Linked DNA regions of Candidatus Ruthia magnifica str. Cm (Calyptogena magnifica). The main gene of each other region encodes a partner of the protein of the gene in region 2 in a complex. Links are inferred from orthologs where the notes say so. Each region holds a gene or a part of one and is shown on either strand. Other genes may lie near its edges.

Region 1 (4,389 bases), 980 kb from region 2 along the record:
ACAAACAAGCATACTCAATACCTTGGGTGCCAGATACCGCTGTCCAACCTAGTACCGGAGGTGCTGCACCTGCTGCACCACCGATAACAATATTTTGCGGTGTTGCGCGTTTAAGATACAAGGTATAAATAATAGCATAGCCAATCAATGAAACGAATGTAAGCACCATGGTAATAGTATTAACAAACAATTGTAAAATACCAAGACCAACAAGTCCCAAAAATACGCCCCACATTAATGCTTGGTTTCTGCTTACTTTTCCTTGTGGCAAAGGACGTTTGTTAGTTCGAGACATTTGAGCGTCAATCTGTTCATCAACCACATGATTAAACACTGCAGCTGAAGCAGCTGCCATACTAATACCAATTGAAGCACTCAGCACCAACAATCCATTAGGTAAATACGGCGCAGGTACAGCTAAAAACATACCCACCTCTGCCGTCAACAATATCAATGCCACTACTTTAAGTTTACACAGAGCTAGTAAGTCACTGATTAAAGGTATTATCATCTCTTATTAGCCAATACGTGAATACTTAAATAGGCGTTTTAAATCTTTAATAACACGCTTAATATCTAAATTTTTAGAATTGTAACGCAGCATCATATTACCAAGTGGATCAATCAAAAATAAACTATTTTCTGGAAACTGATTCAGTTGTCGATTAAACACCTCACTAGCATATCCAACTAATATATCTACTTGTTGCGTTTTGGCTTTGTTTGTTATTAACAGCAAATTTTGAATACGGCGCATGTCTTCATTCATCAAAATACGAACAGTCCTCATATCTTGTAATACTTTTATACAAATATTGTCACATTTTTTAGTTGTGTAGGTCAATGTCCATAAACCTTGCAAGCCACTTTGGGTGTCAATAAAAGTAATATCTTGTTTTGTAGTGGTAATAATAGGATTAACAAACTCACCATAATTAACCGTATGTTGAGTAAAAAAAGTAGGACTTAAGTAAAAGAAAGCCGTTCCAAAAGCAATTGGCAATACAAAGGATGCCAACAATATCCACAATTCTTTCTTAGAGTTCATAAAAATCTTATGCGTATAAAACGCTTAATAATACACTTAAAAATACTGAGAAACTAAAAAACCAAGTATTATAGTCTGACTTCTATACCATTTTCTTGCATGGCTTGTTTGGCTTGTTGTATCGTATACTCACCAAAATGAAAAATACTAGCTGCCAACACTGCATCAGCACCACCTTGTAACACACCCTCAGACAAATGTTCTAAATTACCCACACCACCAGAGGCAATAATAGGCACATCCACCGCATCAGAAGCTGCCTTAGTGAGTAACAAATCAAAGCCTGTCTTGACGCCATCACAATCCATTGAAGTAAGCAGCACCTCACCAGCACCATTGTCACCTTTCGTCATTTTAACCGCCCACTCAATAGCATCAATACCTGTAGATTTTCGTCCACCATGAGTAAATATTTCCCATTTATTGTCAGAAACTTTTTTTGCATCAATCGCAATCACAATGCATTGTGAGCCAAATTCTTCACTCAACTGATTGATTAGATTGGGATTAAAAATAGCAGCAGAATTAATGGCAACTTTGTCTGCTCCAGCATTTAACATCGCACGAACATCCACCGCCTTACGAATGCCACCACCCACAGTCAGTGGAATAAATACTTGCTCAGCAATCGCCTCAACCATATGTATCATAGTATCTCTACCTTCAATTGATGCAGTAATGTCTAAAAAAGTAATCTCATCAGCACACTCAAAGTCATAACGCTTAGCCACCTCAACTGGATCGCCTGCATCTTTAATATCAACAAACTTAGTGCCTTTAACCACGCGACCGTTACACACATCAAGACAAGGGATAATTCTTTTTGCTAAAGGCATTTTTAAATTCTATTTTGCCAAAAATCAGGTGTTTTATGTTGATACCCAATAGCAACAATTAATATATCTATTTTTTCTAAAATAATATGCAAAATTTTATGTTAAAAATTGGTATTAATACTATATTATATACTTCAATACCTGTCTAGAACAGACAGGACTAATCTAGCTTGCTGCGCTTCATAATACTTTACTGAACCATCTAATTTTATTTTTTCTTGTTTCAAATATTTAATACTCATCAGTAAAAAAATTCTTCAAACGCAACTTCCATCTGATCTACCTTACAAGATTCCAACCTTGTATTAACTTTTTTACAAGCATCTCTAACTGCTACGTCCTGCTTTATACGATGCTTTTTTGCCAACCAAGAAGAATTTAAGCGCTTATATGAGCAATACGAATTTAAGCTTTTAATAATACATTAACCACACAAACTTATCAATTACACTTAAATGCAACGCCTTGTTTAAAATCTCATTGTTATTCATTTTTCTTATCCATTGTAAAAATATCTTAAATTATAACTGATTCTAAAACCAAAGACTCTCCATTGTATCCGTCTATAATGATTGCACTTTTACCTATAATTTGTCCCCGTTCATTTTACTTTTATCAAAAATGAAGAAAAGGTAATAACTTCTGAACTTATACAGATTTCTGCATTTAATTTAGCTTATTCCTGTATTTTTTAAGAAAACCAAAGAAAAATATTGAATAAATTACACTCTGACCTTATTTACAATTTCTCTGAATCATCAATAACTAGGCATTACCCAAAAACAAAGTAAACAAACACCTTTAAAATTCGTTTAAGTAAAAAATAATCAAATTAACACCTTCAAGAGACGCCTAGTCTTTTAGAAGCCTAACATTAAAGCCGTAATTCTTAATGAGTAGCTCCGCATTTGAGTATAACCGTAGACAGATTATGGTGCCCCATTCTCAGCAGAATTCCACAAAAACACGCATATCTTGACCGGAAAAGGTGTACCATGCTGCCCACTAAACACGTCTCAACCACTACTTCCTCTTCTACCTTAAATTGCGTACTTTGGCTTGTGTGTACCTAGTCCTCAATTGTTTTGCCCTGCTGTACTCACCCAGTACGTCTTCCAAAGTCTTTTAGTCGTATGAATAGTAGCTACTATTATGCCTACTTGAAATACCTCAATAGTATTTTGAATGCTGATATTACCACGTCCATCAATATCAGTCATATCAACCACTAAAATATTAATGGTGTACAATGTGACATCGCCTGAATTTTTTTCAAAAAGTGAACTTATTATCAACATCAAACCAATATTATCTTGGGGTATTGACATACTTCTGAGTGTTCAAATCAATTGGAATGATACTGCTAAATTCAACACCACTTAATCACTCGTGTGTTCTTAGTCGTCATGACAGACGTACTTGACAATGTTTACAATAGGTTTGCTATTTTCTGCCTTAAGCGCCACTTGCTAATCGATAAGCAACACCTGATAAAAGATATGGCACTTATCTTAAGTTCTCCTGAACCTTAATAATCAACTGCAACACATAGCACAGAAACATTCATTGTAACCTCTGTTGCTTCATCTATATAAATATCCGCCTGTACAAGTTATAATAATCAATCCAGTAATATACAGCAAACATTGTCATCACTATCAGTAGTACTAGTATTTATAAATATGAATTTTGTTAGGACTCAATCTAAGAAAATTCATCTTACTACTGGTTTTCAAGGGCTTATCAGTAATCGCAAAATTGATGAACTACTCGTTGTCATTAAAGGACAATTTAAAATTTAACTTGTCATAGTTTACACTCCGGGTAGTATTAGAATCTTCTTGCCAAAATTAAAAACTAATTGAAAGGGTAAGCTCAATCTCCATACATTGGATGTTGTCTCCAGCTTTAACATCCAAAAGTAATACGTGCCTTTGATTTTTTCCTAAGGAGAGCAATGGGTTTGTACAGTGAGCTGAATATCATAACCTGTCAAGGTTTACTCAAAGCAATCGCCAATGAATTTTTATCTGAAAACGGATCATAAATATTAATATCGCTACTAAAATTGGTACATTGATACTCTAAGCCGATGCTTAAACATATGTACAGATTTGATTTCAAAATCGATAAACATATCATAGCCTTGGACTATGTAACGCTTACCAATACTTAAATTAATGGATTTTAATATGATAATCTATCTCTTTTGAATTAAGTTCTTAAATGCTGATTTACATGCTACCAGAACTAGACTAATTGAAAAATTTATTAGCTTTATCGTTAATTAAACTTTCGGCTTTATTTTTTAGATTGACATTATCTGAGTCTGTAGAATCTAGAGCACTACACATTATGGTACTATTGTTTTGTTGTCTTTTTTTAAACAATGACTGTACTGTTGAGGTTATAAGTATATTGTGTATTTAAGTCTAAGTAGGTAAATTTATCAAGGGATTGTGTTTCAATAGTAAGTAAAAACACTGAAGATTATGGAACTAAATT
Region 2 (6,100 bases):
TTTGTTACTAGCTAACTCTCCAACAGACGCAAGCTTCCTTTCTCTTTCTAATACTTTGAATACTGCTCCTTTATCTATTACTTAAAAACAATTACTTTTTGCTACCATTAATTTTATTATTGGAATAGGACTAGGTAAATTATATTATGTTAAAACAGCACAAAAATTCTTAGAAAATTCTGGCTCAACCAATACTGCCAATTTCTAGCGATCTAGAATATTTTTTAACTCTTTAGTTTTAGCGATAATCGTATTATCAGCCTTACCTATTTTTTATATTTGTACTTAATATATTGAATATATTACATCCGGCTGTTAATAACATTGTTATTGTTAATATTTTTTCGCTTCTCTTTTTTAAAAGTATTGATATAATTTACATATGAAATTACTAGCAATACAAATAAAGAAATTTCATCAATTAAAAAGGTTTTCTAAAAAAAATTGACTGGAAAAATTGGTATAACCAGTTCAACAATTTCTCAGTATGAATCCACATCATCATTTAATGTCAAATCCAGTCTAAAAAAAATTAGAAAAATAGCACAAGAATTTGACATCTCATTCGAATAAATAGCAACAGAAAAGAGTTTGTAGAACATAGAGAATTACTTAATTGATGTTACCGATATCTAAAAAATAGGACATGCTACTCACGGAGGAGCAAAAAAATTACTACATTTGTAATACACGACACCCAAAAGACTAGCAAGAAAAATATACAAAACAACACTTAATACATTAAGTCTTGTCATTTTAAAACACACAACAATAAAACAAGGGAGTTGATTATTTGTTTTGAACTACAAAATTTATATAAAATCCATCTTGAAACCAAAATCCTTTCGTAGACTACGCAATGTAAAATAGAAATATACTTTATTCTTCGGGTAAAAATTGATAAAAAAATATGAAAACATTTTATTGGTACGACTATGAAACTTTTGGTATTTCGCCAAAAATAGACAGAATCTCTCAATTTGCTGGCATCAGGACTGATGAAAATTTTAATATTATAGATGAGCAAATGTTTTACTGCAAACCAACTAATGATTGTTTGCCATCTCCTGAGGCTTGTTTTATAACTGGTATTAGCCCACAATTATGTGAACAAAAAGGCATGATTGAGCATGAATTTATTAAAAAAATTCATGCTCAATTTTCAACATCAAATACATGCATTGTGGGTTACAATTCAATTCGTTTTGATGATGAGTTTACTCGTCATACACTGTATCGTAATTTTATAGACCCTTATACTTGGCATTGGCAAAATGGTAATACTCGTTGGGATATATTAAATGTTGTGCGACTATGTTATGCGCTAAAAAAAGACACAAGCCTTAAATGGGTGTATGATAAACAAGGCAATCCAGTATTTAAACTTGATCAATTATCACTTGCTAATGACATTGAACATGCAAATGCACATGATGCCCTAGCTGATGTTCATGCCACTATTGCTATTGCTAAAATTATCAAACAAACACAACCTCAGTTATTTAACTACAGTTTTAGTTTAAGAGAAAAGAAAACAGTCGCCTCTAAAATTAGTCTATTTGAGCCAATGTTACATACAACTGATATGCATCCAGCACAATTGTCTTGTACTCGATTGTCTGTTGCGCTGGCTTATCATCCTGAGTATAACGATCGAGTTCTTATGTTTAACCTTGATCAAGATCCTTGTGTTTTGTTAGAGCTCGACATTGAAGCGCTTAAAACTTTAACGTTTACCAAACAATCTGAATTATCAAAAGAAGTGGAAAGACTACAAATCAAAGAACTTATTTTTAATAAAAGTCCAATGTTCGTTCCCAATATTTATAAACTTGAACCAAAAATTATTAAGCAGTTAAATATTGACATGAATCAATGCATGCAGCATCTTTCTTTTATCAAAGACAACCAACTTAAAATTGGTAAAATCGTGCAAGATTTATACAAAAACGATCAAAAACATATTGCGCTAAAAGAAGTAGACCAATCACTTTATGATGGTTTTATTGATAATACTGATAAGCGTATTTGTAATCAAATTCAAGCCTTATCCGTTCATAAATTAAAAGAATTTCATCCAAAATTTAAAGATGAGAAGCTCTCAAGATTATTCATGCATTTTAAAGCTAGAAATTACCCCAATACTTTAACTGAAAACGAAAAAGAAGATTGGTTTGAAATCGTTCAAGGGCGGATTCAAACGAATCAAAATGGTTACATAACTATTGATGATTACCTTCAAAAAATCAACACAATGAGAACGCAACATCCACATCAAGAAAAACTATGGCAGCAGCTTGAGGCTTATAGTAAATTGTTCTTTTAGGCTATTTTGCCTTATTTTTAAATCTAGAGTATAATGTTTGTCATTGAGAAAAACAAGCAAAGAAAAAATGAACTCTGAAACACGTACAAAAATGTTTGGAAGGTTGCTTAAAAAGATACCTAATCCAACCACAGAATTAAATTATTCAACACCATTTGAATTGCTAGTAGCTGTTACATTATCCGCACAAGCAACGGATAAAAGCGTTAATAAGGTCACTGATAAATTGTTTCCAATTGCCAATACACCTGAAACTATTTTTGAATTAGGTGAAGACACACTTAGAGATACAATAAGAGCCATTGGCTTGTTTAACTCAAAAGCTAAACATATTATTCAAGCTTGCAAAATTCTGATTGAAAAATACAGCTCAAGCGTACCAGAAACTCGTAAAGAATTAGAAGCACTGCCTGGTGTTGGTCGTAAAACTGCCAATGTTGTGCTTAATACTGCCTTTGGCCATCCAACCATTGCAGTGGATACGCATATTTATCGTGTAGCAAACCGCACTGCTATTGCCAGTGGTAAAACCGTATTGGAGGTAGAGAAAAAATTGGTTAAATTCATCCCTGATGAATACCGAGTGCCTGCGCACCACTTAATGATTCTACATGGTCGTTATACTTGTAAAGCTCGTTCTCCATTATGCACAGAATGTATTTTGCTTGATCTTTGCGAATATGAAGAGAAAAATCTATAAATATTTTACACTCAAGATAGAACGCAACAGCGACAATTCCTTTCCAATATTTGGAAAAGTTTTTAAATAAACGAGTGTTCTTGACCTATTGAAAACTCAACTAACCTAGGCAATTGAAATACACCCTGAGTATCAAACTGATTATTTTACAGAAAAAGGCAAGGATTAATCCTTATCTGATTAATCTACGTCTATCTTAAAGAAAACAATTTTCAATTAACCAGACACTGGGCATTAAAAAGATTTATCAAAAAATATTAACCAAAACTAAAGACCCACATGAAACAAAGCACAAAATGATAAATTGTATTGTACAGATATTTTTTTCCGAACAGAAAAACAACACGCCGATGGATTATCAGTCTTATGTCTGTTGAGTTACACATTGAAAAACATCTAGGTCAAACACTCATCAACAAACAATTCATTGGTACAGGGTTATTTGATGCCTATAAAGTGACACTAGATGATGGTAATCACGTTTTTATTAAATATCAATCTAGTGCCAATCAACAATTACTATCAGAAAATAGTGCTCTTTCAATATTGAATAAAATAATCCACACACCAAAAGTATTAGGTAATTGTGAACATTGCTTAATTTTAGAATGGATTGAAACCGAGCACAATATAAATATACAGTCACAAATTGGCGTTGAATTGGCCAAACTTCATCAAAATACCCATAACTATTTTGGCTTTGAATTTGATAATTATATTGGGCAAACACCACAATATAATGGGGTTGGTAAATACATCAGTGATTGGTCGATGTTCTTTTGGGAATTTCGTTTATTATTTCAAATTGAACTTGCCAAGCAAAATAATTATTTAAATGCACAAAACTACAAGCAACTACTAAGCGTAGAAAAAATATTACCTAATTTATTAGATATCAATATCACTCCAATCTTACTACATGGAGATTTGTGGTCTGGTAATGTTTTGAGTGAAAAAAACAATCCTTATTTTATTGACCCTGCTAGTTATTATGGTCACTACGAGGCTGATTTTGCCTTAACTTTTATGTTTGGTGGATTTTCAAATGATTTTTATAACAGTTATACAACCATCTTCCCGCTCAAAAAAGGGTTTGATAAACGTAAACCTTTGTATATGTTATATCATTACCTCAATCATCTTAATATTTTTGGTTATAGTTACCACACAAATGTGATGGATTGTTATGGGAGAATTGCTGAAGTTACACGGTTTGGGTAAAAACTGAATAGCAATTAAACAAAGATTTACAAGAAATAAGTACAATTTCTACCTACAGCAAGTTAGGTGGGCCGTATTTATGTTTTTTGTATACACTAACTAACACACTTTGAGAATAGAAATTAGCTTGATATTGTTCATAATAAAAAACTTTGGCTTATTACTGAGTTGGATAATTATAAGATTGAGTAAAGCAAACTCAAAAACAAAAAATGATTAACCCTGTCGCCAATTAACAAAATTACTCAGTAATTGCAAACCATCATGTTGTGACTTCTCAGGATGGAATTGCACTGCAAATAATTTATCTTTAGCAATGGCACAAGTAAAATCAACCCCATAATTAGTCACCCCGGCAACCATATTTGCTTGGCTTGTTTCTACATAGTAACTATGCACACTAAAAAAACGTGTATTATCATCAATATTATGCCAAAGCGGATGCTCTATTGACTGTTTGACTGTATTCCAGCCCATGTGTGGCACTTTAAGATTATTCTTAGAAAATTTAACAATACTACCTGGCACAATAGACAAGCCATCAGTACCGCCATTTTCTGCACTAAAATCAAACAAAAGTTGCAAACCTAAGCAAATACCTAAAAATGGTTTCTCATTAATACAACGCTTAATTACATCAATTAATTCATGCTCTACTAAAGCCTTCATACAAGCGCCTATTGCACCTTGTCCTGGAAAAACAATGCAATCAGAATTCATGATTAAATCAGCATCATCAGTTAAAAATACTTCGTCGTTCGGAGCAACATATGCAAGTGCTTTTTGCACACTACGCACATTACCCATACCATAATCAATAATTGCAATACTTTGCACGAATGTTTAAAGCGAACCTTTAGTTGAAGGTACACTTTCTTGACGTTCATCTTTTGTTATTGCCATACGTAACGCTCTACCGAATGCTTTAAAAATGGTTTCAGCCTGATGATGAGAATTAACTCCTTTAAAATTATCAATATGCAATGTAATTAGAGCATGATTAACAAATCCTTGGAAAAATTCTGAAATCAAATCAACATCAAAAGTACCAATCATAGCACGCGTAAAACTCACATTTAAATCCAAATTAGCGCGACCAGAAAGATCCAACACAACGCGTGATAACGCTTCATCTAGTGGCACATAAGAATAGCCATAACGGGTAAAGCCTTTTTTATCGCCGACTGCTTGAACAAAGGCTTGACCCAATGTAATGCCAATATCTTCAACACTGTGATGATCATCAATCTGTGTATCGCCATCACATTTAATGGTTAGATCCATTAATCCATGCCGTGCAACCTGATCTAACATATGATCTAAAAATGGCACGCCAGTATCTATATTTGCTTGACCAGTACCATATAAATTGAGTTTAACACTAATGTCAGTTTCATTGGTTTTTCTAGAAACTTTAATCATATTTATTCCACAAGTTCAATTATCTTTTTATTATAACTATTGACAGCAATAATCGCCCATATAATACAAAGATAAATAATTTAAATATAGAAATAATAAAAACCAACAATTGTAATAATAACCAGCATAATCAAAACACTAATAATCCTCGCATAAAATAGTCCAATTGATTCTAAAAATATGGCTAAAAGAACAGCAACAACAAGACTTTTAGTGGGTAATTTTTGTGATGATACAATTATAAATACTCTTCAATTAAAATTTCAGCAATTTGTACCGTATTAAGCGCTGCACCTTTGCGAATATTATCAGAAACTACCCATAAGTTTAAACTTTTTTCACAAGAAATATCCTCACGGATGCGACTCACAAACGTATCATCATGGTTAGTTGCCTCCACAAATGGCGTAGCATAGCCCCCATCTTCACGA

The links.
Region 1: the proteins of hisH (region 2) and hisF are in contact, whole or in part, in a crystal structure (PDB 6RU0), measured with the Thermotoga maritima proteins. The link is inferred for Candidatus Ruthia magnifica str. Cm (Calyptogena magnifica) from one-to-one orthologs. Residues at the interface, in WP_004080484.1 of Thermotoga maritima: Asn15, Arg18, Arg22, Arg117, Leu118, Pro119, His120, Met121, Gly122, Trp123, Asn124, Asn134, Gly135, Tyr136, Tyr138, Val140, Tyr158, Glu180, Lys181, Ser182, Ser183, Lys184, Ile185; in WP_004080486.1 of Thermotoga maritima: Met1, Leu2, Ala3, Arg5, Ser40, Glu41, Asp45, Glu46, Ala70, Glu71, Ile73, Asp74, Ile75, Pro76, Phe77, Asp98, Lys99, Ser122, Gln123, Glu161, Thr195, Leu196, Asn247, Arg249, Glu251.

The regions. Positions count from the first base shown.
Region 1 is NC_008610.1:31,809-36,197, reverse strand. The notes cover bases 1-2,753. They hold hisF (imidazole glycerol phosphate synthase subunit HisF), read right to left. Parts: upstream 1,885-2,753; coding sequence 1,117-1,884; downstream 1-1,116. Other genes in these bases: RMAG_RS00160 (hypothetical protein), read right to left, coding at 518-1,048; cyoE (heme o synthase), read right to left, coding at 1-511. Outside these bases: RMAG_RS00150 (hypothetical protein), read right to left, coding at 2,961-3,212.
Region 2 is NC_008610.1:1,007,386-1,013,485, forward strand. What follows is about bases 3,275-6,100. They hold hisH (imidazole glycerol phosphate synthase subunit HisH), read right to left. Parts: upstream 5,085-6,100; coding sequence 4,464-5,084; downstream 3,275-4,463. Other genes in these bases: RMAG_RS06295 (DUF1841 family protein), read left to right, coding at 3,281-3,403; RMAG_RS04710 (fructosamine kinase family protein), read left to right, coding at 3,393-4,247; hisB (imidazoleglycerol-phosphate dehydratase HisB), read right to left, coding at 5,091-5,669; RMAG_RS04725 (aspartate-semialdehyde dehydrogenase), read right to left, coding at 5,908-6,100. Outside these bases: RMAG_RS05905 (hypothetical protein), read left to right, coding at 1-85; sbcB (exodeoxyribonuclease I), read left to right, coding at 911-2,326; nth (endonuclease III), read left to right, coding at 2,394-3,026. UniProt on the Escherichia coli protein: IGPS catalyzes the conversion of PRFAR and glutamine to IGP, AICAR and glutamate. The HisH subunit catalyzes the hydrolysis of glutamine to glutamate and ammonia as part of the synthesis of IGP and AICAR.